DNA from 2 places in the Streptococcus sp. 5905 genome. Region 2 is predicted to be linked to the other one. Evidence: predicted binding sites of a transcription regulator. Region 2 holds the regulator's gene; the other holds the start of a gene.
What was found. The regulator Rex, encoded in region 2, represses fermentation and respiration genes when NADH is low (regulators of the CRP and FNR family bind a similar motif). The targets are predictions, from matches to a motif close to TTGTGAANTANTTCACAA.
Positions count from the first base shown of each region.

Region 1: a site for Rex is predicted at 1,604-1,621, ahead of adhE (bifunctional acetaldehyde-CoA/alcohol dehydrogenase). Genes of this name have one in related genera too.

Region 1 covers NZ_VMLC01000006.1:15,490-19,919, reverse strand. The annotation lists gene adhE (bifunctional acetaldehyde-CoA/alcohol dehydrogenase) at 1-1,570, opposite strand, end outside; gene HT680_RS08465 (MORN repeat-containing protein) at 1,867-2,280, opposite strand; gene HT680_RS08460 (low molecular weight protein-tyrosine-phosphatase) at 2,267-2,710, opposite strand; gene yajC (preprotein translocase subunit YajC) at 2,758-3,078, opposite strand; gene tkt (transketolase) at 3,197-4,430, opposite strand, start outside.
Region 2 covers NZ_VMLC01000001.1:675,834-680,263, forward strand. The annotation lists gene pcrA (DNA helicase PcrA) at 1-556, shown strand, start outside; gene radC (DNA repair protein RadC) at 599-1,279, shown strand; gene HT680_RS03335 (gamma-glutamyl-gamma-aminobutyrate hydrolase family protein) at 1,276-1,965, opposite strand; gene HT680_RS03340 (redox-sensing transcriptional repressor Rex) at 1,981-2,622, opposite strand; gene HT680_RS03345 (DUF4649 family protein) at 2,695-2,910, opposite strand; gene HT680_RS03350 (DUF1831 domain-containing protein) at 2,917-3,264, opposite strand; gene HT680_RS03355 (cysteine desulfurase family protein) at 3,269-4,384, opposite strand; gene HT680_RS03360 (ribose-phosphate diphosphokinase) at 4,394-4,430, opposite strand, start outside.

The sequences.
Region 1 (4,430 bases), on a different contig from region 2:
TTACACGGTTGCTACGTGCGTTCAATTGATCGATAACACGTTGAACAAAGCCAAGTTTTTCGATAGATTTGTCTGTAACAATCATAACGCGTTCAATATCTTCACATGTTTGAAGGTATTGGATAGAGTTGCGCTCGAAGTAAATTTTTGAAGGAACTTTAAACCATTGCATATTATTTCTACGTTTCCCTACTTTCTTGATGTTTAGAAGGTTAATAGCGCTCACGTTATCACCGACTGAATTGTGTCCATATGAACCACATCCAAGTGTCAATGATGGGATGAAGGCATTGTAAACGTCACCGATACCACCGAAAGTAGATGGAGAGTTCCAGATAATACGCATGGCTTTGATTTCTGTACCAAAGCGTTTAGCAAGAGCTTCGTCTTTTGTATGGATAGCTGCTGAGTGACCAAGTCCGTTAAACTCAACCATTTGACGTGCTTTTGTAAGGCCGTCTTCTGTGTCCTCAGCTTTCAATACAGCGATTACTGGTGACAATTTTTCACGAGTCAATGGTTCTTTTGGTCCTACTTCCGTACATTCTGCAGCCAAGATGTTTGTTCCTTCTGGAACGCTGAATCCTGCTTGTTCTGCAATCCATGCAGCTGGTTTACCAACGATGTTTGCATTTAGTTTAGCACCTGCACAGTTCTTGCTGTTGGCTTTCACGCCAAAACAGAATTCTTCAAGAAGTGCTTTTTCTTTTTTGTTTACAAAGTAAGTGTGGTATGATTTGAATTCTTCTACAAATTCGTCATAGACTTCTTTATCAATGATAACCGCTTGCTCTGATGCACAGACCATACCATTGTCAAATGATTTAGACATGACGATATCATGAGCAGCTTGACGGAGGTCGGCAGATTTTTCTACATAAGCAGGAACGTTTCCGGCACCTACCCCAAGAGCTGGTTTCCCACATGAGTAAGCCGCCTTAACCATGGCATTACCACCAGTTGCAAGAATAGTTGCAACACCTTCGTGGTTCATAAGCGCTCCAGTTGCTTCCATAGATGGTTCTGTAATCCATTGAACACAGTTTTCAGGTGCTCCAGCTGCGATAGCTGCATCACGAACGATTTGTGCTGCGTGAGCAGAAGATTCTTGAGCTGATGGGTGGAAAGCAAACACGATTGGATTACGTGTTTTCAAAGCAATCAATGATTTGAAAATAGCTGTTGATGTTGGGTTCGTTGTTGGAGTGACACCACACACTACACCGACAGGTTCTGCAATTTTAGTCAAGCCTGTAACTGGATCATCTTCGATAACTCCAACAGTTTTAACACCACGCATATTATTCACAACGTGCTCACAGGCAAAAAGGTTTTTTGTAGCCTTGTCTTCAAATACACCACGACCAGTTTCTTCAACTGCATGTTGAGCAAGAATTCCGTGCGCATCAAGAGCAGCAACAGAAGCTTTCGCTACGATATAGTCAACTTGTTCTTGGTTCAACTTGCGCATTTCATCAAGCGCAACCAAGGCTTTTTTTACTAACCCGTCGACATGCTTTTCAGCAGCGAGTTGTTTTTCCTCAGGTGTTAACGTTTTTTTATCAGCCATATTGTCCTCCATAGCCTTCAAGGATTTAATCCTTTGTTAATTTTTTCACAATTTTATTATAACTCTTTTTCAAGACTTTGTAAACCGTTTCATAAGCATTTCACAAAGAAACTTTATGAGATTGTGAACTTTTTCTCAATACACCTGCGCAATAGAGTTTTGTATGGATGATTGTGAAATTATGAAAAATATTTTTTTATTTCACAAAGTTTTTTCTCGTTGATAATCAGACATCGACTTCACTTCTAGAAAACGCTTTCTTTTTGGCTTTTGAGAATAGTCCCCTAATCTGGAGACTATTGTTTCTGTTGAAAGACGCCTTGTTTAAAGCTGCCTTCATAGACAACTTCTTGCTCGGTAGTCAATTTTCCTTGTCCTTCGGCCTGGCCATTTACAAAATCACCTTCATATTTCCAGCCATCTTTTGATTGGAAAGTCCCTTTTCCATTAAAGGCTCCATTATTGAAATCACCTGTATATTGGTCTCCATTTTCAAAGGTCAGGGTTCCTTGACCATTCATTTTCCCTCGTACCAAAGTACCATCATAAACAAGCGCACCACCATCAAGTGTCAGGACACCCTTTTTTGGTGTGTTTAGTAGAAAAACTGAGACGGCACAGATAACGATTAGAAGGACAGTTGCAATCTCTATACGTGGGCGAGTTAGATAAACTTGACATTTTTCGAAGATTTCTTTAAGCTTTTCCATTGTCACTCTCATTTTCTAAACGATCTAGCCAGCTTTGGCATCCACTTGTGATGCGAGCATAGGTTTCCTCAAAATCTCCTGTGTACCATGGATCTGGAACGCTTTCAGATGCAAAAGAGTAGATTTTGTGCTGTAGTTCCTGAGGACACATTTGACGCAGATCTGAAACGTTTGAAGCATCCATGCCGATAATGTAATCAAACGACTCAAAGTCTCCTCTACCAATCTGAAGCGATGTTTTGTCTTTGTCATAAGGGATCTGATACTGCTGGAAAATCCCTTGCGTTCCCCTATGAATCGGATTGCCATGTTCCCACGATGATGTTGCCCGACTCTCAATCTGGTAATCACTCGTCATGGACTTCATCACAAATTCTGCCATAGGGCTACGACAGATATTTCCTAAGCAAACAAATACTATTTTTTTCATCCCTTTTCCTCTCACTTCATAGAAAAACGGGAGTGACAGGTCCCGTTTTATTCTTCGATTGCTCCGCTTTCGTCGATAACTGCTCCTTCTGGTGTCACAGCTTCTTTGAGTGGCAACACTGTCTTGATTGCAGTCAATTCGAAAGTCAAATAAACGCCATCTACATCCAGTACGATTGTTTTCTTCTCAGTATCTACTTCATCAACTGTTCCATAAAGGCCACCGATTGTAATCACTTCATAGCCTTTTTGAAGCTTGTTCAAGCTTTCCATACGCTTTTGGGCTTGTTTCTTTTGAGAACGTTGCATAAAGAACATCAAGGCCATCATCCCTACAAGCATGATTAAGAAAGTAATATTTGGATTCATTGTTTTCTCCTTTGTATTTTACATAGGACTACTATATCAAATTTCAGCTACTTTTACAAGGTTGTGCCTTGTTTTTATGCTGATAAAAAAATCAGAGCTTTCACTCTGATTTCTGCGATTATTTCAAGTTTTGAACGACTTTGACTAGATTTTCAACTGTAAATCCATACTCTGCCAATACTTTTGGTGCTGGAGCAGATGCTCCAAAGCTATCAATACCGAGAACTGCACCATCAAGACCAACATATTTGTACCAGTTTTGGGTTGCTCCCATTTCGACTGCAACACGGCTACGAACTGCATTTGGAAGGATTTCTTCCTTGTAAGCTGCATCTTGTGCGTCAAAGACATCTGTTGATGGCATGCTGACTACACGGACTTTTGCACCTTGGCTAGCCAATTCTTTGGCAGCTGCGACAGCTAAATTCACCTCTGAACCTGTTGCAATCAAGATCGTATCAAAGTCTGCTGCATTTTCATAGACAACATAGGCACCTTTCGCAACTTTGTCAAAGTCTGTTCCCTCTTCGACAGTCAAGTTTTGACGTGTCAAGACAAGGGCAGTTGGTGTTTTTTCGCTTGTCACGGCAAGGTACCAAGCTGCTTGAGTTTCACGAGCATCTGCTGGGCGGAAAACATTCAGATTTGGCATAGCACGGAGACCTGCTAAGTGTTCAACTGGTTCGTGAGTTGGACCATCTTCACCAACTGCGATTGAATCGTGGGTAAAGACATAAGTCACAGGAAGTCCTTGCAAGGCTGACAACCGGACAGCTGCTTTCACATAGTCAGAGAAGACGAAGAAAGTACCACCATAAACACGAAGTCCACCGTGAAGGGCCATCCCGTTCAAGATCGTTCCCATTGCAAATTCACGAACACCAAACTGAATGTTGCGGTTCAAGCGATTAGCATCGTCTTGAAGTCCATCAGTCTTGATATAAGTCATGTTTGAGTGAGCAAGGTCAGCTGAACCACCTAAGAAAGTTGGCAACTTGGCAGCGACAACGTTCAAAGCATCTTGACTTGAATTACGAGTTGCTTGAGAGAAACCATTTTCTAAGGCTGGGAAGTCTGCTGGAGTCACTTCAACTGGATCACGGCCGTCGATGATTGCTTCTACTTCTGCAGCAAGCTCTGGATGCGCTTCTTTATAATCAGCGACTAGTTTTGTCCATGCCTCATATGCTGATGCACCACGGTCTGCAACATTTTCTTTGAAATCAGCATAAACTTCAGCTGGGATTTCAAATGGTTCATAGTCCCAACCAAGAGCTTGGCGAGTAGCCGCAGTTTCATCTGCTCCAAGAGGAGCACCGTGTACCGCATTAGTTCCTTGTTTGTTTGGAGAA
Region 2 (4,430 bases):
AAATGTCTTTCCTCTTAGTCGAGCAGCTGAGGATCCTGATGAGCTGGAAGAAGAACGTCGTTTGGCCTATGTAGGTATCACGCGCGCTGAAAAGATCCTCTATCTGACCAATGCCAACTCTCGCTTGCTTTTCGGTCGTACTAGCTATAATCGTCCAACACGTTTCATCAATGAAATTAGCTCTGACTTGCTTGAATATCAAGGCTTGGCTCGTCCAGCTAATACTAGCTTCAAGGCATCTTATAGTAGTGGTGGAATTGCCTTCGGTCAAGGAATGAGTTTGGCTCAGGCGCTTCAAGACCGTAAACGCAAGGCTGCACCAAGCTCTATCCAGTCAAGTGGTCTCCCATTTGGTCAATTTGCAGCAGGCGCAAAATCAGCGTCTAGCGAGACAAATTGGTCCATTGGTGATATTGCCCTTCACAAGAAATGGGGAGAAGGCACTGTTCTGGAAGTGTCAGGTAGCGGTGCTACGCAGGAACTAAAAATCAATTTCCCAGAAGTGGGGTTGAAAAAGCTGCTTGCTAGTGTAGCTCCAATTGAGAAAAAAATCTAATTATCCATCCTTCTCACGAATAATAAAGTGAGGAGGATTTTTATGTACAGTATTTCATTCCAAGAAGATTCACTTTTGCCGAGAGAAAGATTGGTTAGAGAAGGAGTAGAATCTCTGAGCAATCAAGAATTGTTAGCTATACTACTCAGAACGGGAACGCGTCAGGCAAATGTTTTTGAAATTTCCCAGAAAGTCTTGAACAGTCTCACAAGTCTAACTGATTTGAAAAAAATGACCCTGCAGGAATTGCAGAGTCTGTCTGGTATTGGACGCATTAAAGCCATTGAACTACAAGCAGTGATTGAACTGGGGCATCGCATTCACAAGCATGAAACCCTTGAGATGGAAAGTATTCTCAGTAGTCAAAAGCTAGCTAAAAAAATGCAACAGGAACTTGGTGATAAAAAACAAGAGCACCTAGTGGCGCTCTATCTTAATACTCAAAATCAAATCATTCATCAACAGACCATTTTTATTGGAACTGCGACACGAAGCATTGCTGAACCACGGGAAATCCTTCACTATGCCATCAAGCATATGGCCACTTCTGTGATTCTCGTTCATAATCATCCATCAGGCGCTGTATCACCTAGCCAAAATGATGATCATGTAACCAAGTTAGTAAAGGAAGCCTGTGAACTGATGGGACTGGTATTTCTGGATCATCTGATTGTCTCGCATTCCGATTACTTTAGTTACCGTGAAAAGACGGATCTGATTTAAAGTTCGTTTACGACATAGTCAAACAATGTTTTATCCTTGGGGCGATTTTCAAATAGAAATTCTGGATGCCATTGAACACCAAGATAAGGGAAGCCATCTGTAGTTGTAACAGCCTCGATTATCTCATCCTTGGGATCAAAGGCCACAACCTTTAAATTTGGGGCCAAATCCTTAATGCTCTGATGGTGGAAGGAGTTGATATGAGAGATTTCTCCGTAGATTTCTCTGAGAACGGTATCTGGTTCGGTAGCAAGGCGTTGTGTTGTGTATTCGGCTGAACAGTCCTGCCAGTGGTCTTCGATATCTTGATGAAGTGTGCCTCCCATGGCGACATTGAAAAGCTGGGTACCTCGACAAACAGAGAAGACTGGCTTTTTCTGCTTAATGGCTTCCTTGATAAGAGCTAATTCAAACTGGTCTCTTTGAAGGTGGTAGTCATCGCTGTCAATTGTTTTGGGTTCACCATAGAATTTTGGATCGACGTTTTGCCCACCTGTTAGGATGAGTTTATCAATCATCGTGATGTAATGGCTTGCCATTTCTTGATCACCAATCGGTAGGATGATTGGAATTCCACCAGCGTTCTTGACCCCTTCAACAAAGCTTTTTGCTGCATAGCTCATCATGATGTCATCATCTGGATGAGCTTTTTCATTTCCTGTAATCCCAATAACTGGTTTATTCATAAATGCTTTCGCTTTCTAATCCTCTTTCCGCATAAAATAGAGGAGGGTTTGGAGTTCACTTGTCAAATCGACATACTGAACGACCACATCTTTTGGGAGGTGAAGGTGAACAGGGGAAAAGCTGAGAATGCCTTTTATACCTGCATCGACCAAAAGATTGGCAACTTCTTGTGATTTAACACTTGGAACAGTTAGGATAGCAGTTTTAACATCTGCGTCCTTGATCTTTTCCTTGATTTGAGATATACCATAGATGGGAATCCCGTCAGCAGTCTGAGTACCGACTTCAGGATGGTCATCCAGGTCAAAGGCCATGATAATCTTCATCTTGTTGCGCTCATGGAAACGGTAGTGGAGAAGGGCATGCCCCATATTACCAATCCCAACCAACATAACATTGGTGATAGAGTTATCATTAAGGAGGTCAGCAAAAAATGTCATCAGTTTTTTGACATCATAGCCAAATCCACGACGTCCAAGTTCACCAAAGTAGGAAAAATCACGGCGGACAGTCGCAGAATCAATACCAATGGCCTCTGCAATTTGCTTGGAGTTGGCACGTTCAATTTTTTCTGCATGAAATCTCTTGAAGATTCGATAGTAGAGAGAGAGTCTTTTTGCTGTTGCTGTTGGAATAGCAGACTGTTTAATTTTCACAAAATCACAACCTTTCTATTCTTCTATTTTATAGAAACATTGTGAAAAAATCAACAAAAACTAAGAAAATTCTTAGTTTTTGTCTGAAAAGTTAGTTTGTGATAGAAAACGATAGAGATTTCCGACTAATCCTCGGTAGATTGCTTTATCATTGAGGGTTAGTGAGGTTACCAAAAATGTATCAGGTATGGTCACGCATCCTGATAGGGCTAGCATAAGCTCTTCGTAATCGGCAAATTCAAGTGTGCGTTCTACTTGATAGCTATCTTTATATGTGAGATGATACATAGCAAATTATCTTTCTTCTTTTGTGAAGATTCCGCGTTCTACAAGACTGTCCATGAGGAAGTAGAACTTCTCTTGGTGGATATGGTGTTCTTCAGATTTAAAGATATTCACCAAACGAAGACCTGATTTGTCAGTGATATTAATTTTAACACCTGTAAGCTCTTTATTGATGATAATTTTCAGTTGGAAACCTTCACCACTGTTAGGAACTTTTTCAAGTAAACGAGTCAGTTCGTAGTTTCCTACTTTTGTTTCAAAGAAAGTATTGTCTTTTAGTGTAAACTTTTTGACAGATGGACTAAGTGTATAGTCGTAGCGGCAGTTTTGTAGTTTAATGGTTTTTTCGAATGCCATTAGGTTAATCTCCAATAATATTTTTTAAGGTTTGTGCCAGTTGTTTCAGTTCTTTCTCGGTATTAAGAGGAGAAAGACTGATACGGACAGACTCTTTTAAACGATGGGAATCGGGCCCATAGAAAGCTTCGAGTACATGACTGGTCTGCACAATACCAGCAGTACAGGCTGAACCAGTTGAAATTGAAATTCCTTCAAGGTCTAATCGGAGCAAGAGCAAATCATTTTTTTGACCAGGGAAACCGATATTGAAAACATAAGGCAGTTGTTCTTGACCTTCATTAAGATAATAGTCCAAATCTTCAATCTCTTCTAGAAAAGCAGTTTTTAATCCCTCTAGTTTTTGGTAATGCTCGGCTTGATGATCCAAGTCTTCTTTGAGAGCAGCAACCATGCCTACAATGGCAGCGAGATTTTCTGTTCCAGCCCGTTTCTTTTGTTCTTGGTCTCCACCGTGAAGGTAGGAATCAAAGTCCGCGGAAGATGCATAAAGAAAGCCGATTCCTTTTGGTCCATGGAACTTGTGAGCAGAAGCACTGAGGAAATCAATTCCTAATTCTTCTGGATGGATAGGGATTTTTCCGATAGCTTGAACAGCATCAACATGATAAGCAGTAGGATGGTCTTTTAAAACCTGTCCAATCTCAGCGATAGGTAAGAGACCACCCGTCTCATTATTAGCATACATAGTTGAAACGAGAATGGTATCGTCACGTAAAGCTTCTTGAATCTGCCCCGCTGTAATCTCTTGATTTACTGGTTGGATGATGGTAGCTTCAAAGCCAAAATGTTGAACAAGATAATCGATAGTTTCAAGGACAGAATGGTGCTCAATAGCTGTCGTGATGATATGTTTTCCTCTTTCTTGATGGCGGAGACAATAGCCGATAATAGCTGTATTGTTACTTTCTGTCCCTCCAGATGTGAAAAAGATATGTTGGGGCTTGGTTCCTAGTAAGTGAGCTAACTCCTGACGGGCTTCACGGAGCAGTTTGCCAGCATGGCGACCATGACCGTGAATACTTGAAGGATTCCCATGGGTTTCCTGCATGACCTTGGTCATTTCTGCGAGAGCTACTGTTGACATTGGAGTAGTAGCAGCATTGTCTAAATAAATCAAAGAATCACCTTATTCCTTTTTATTATATGCAAAGAGTGGGCTAACT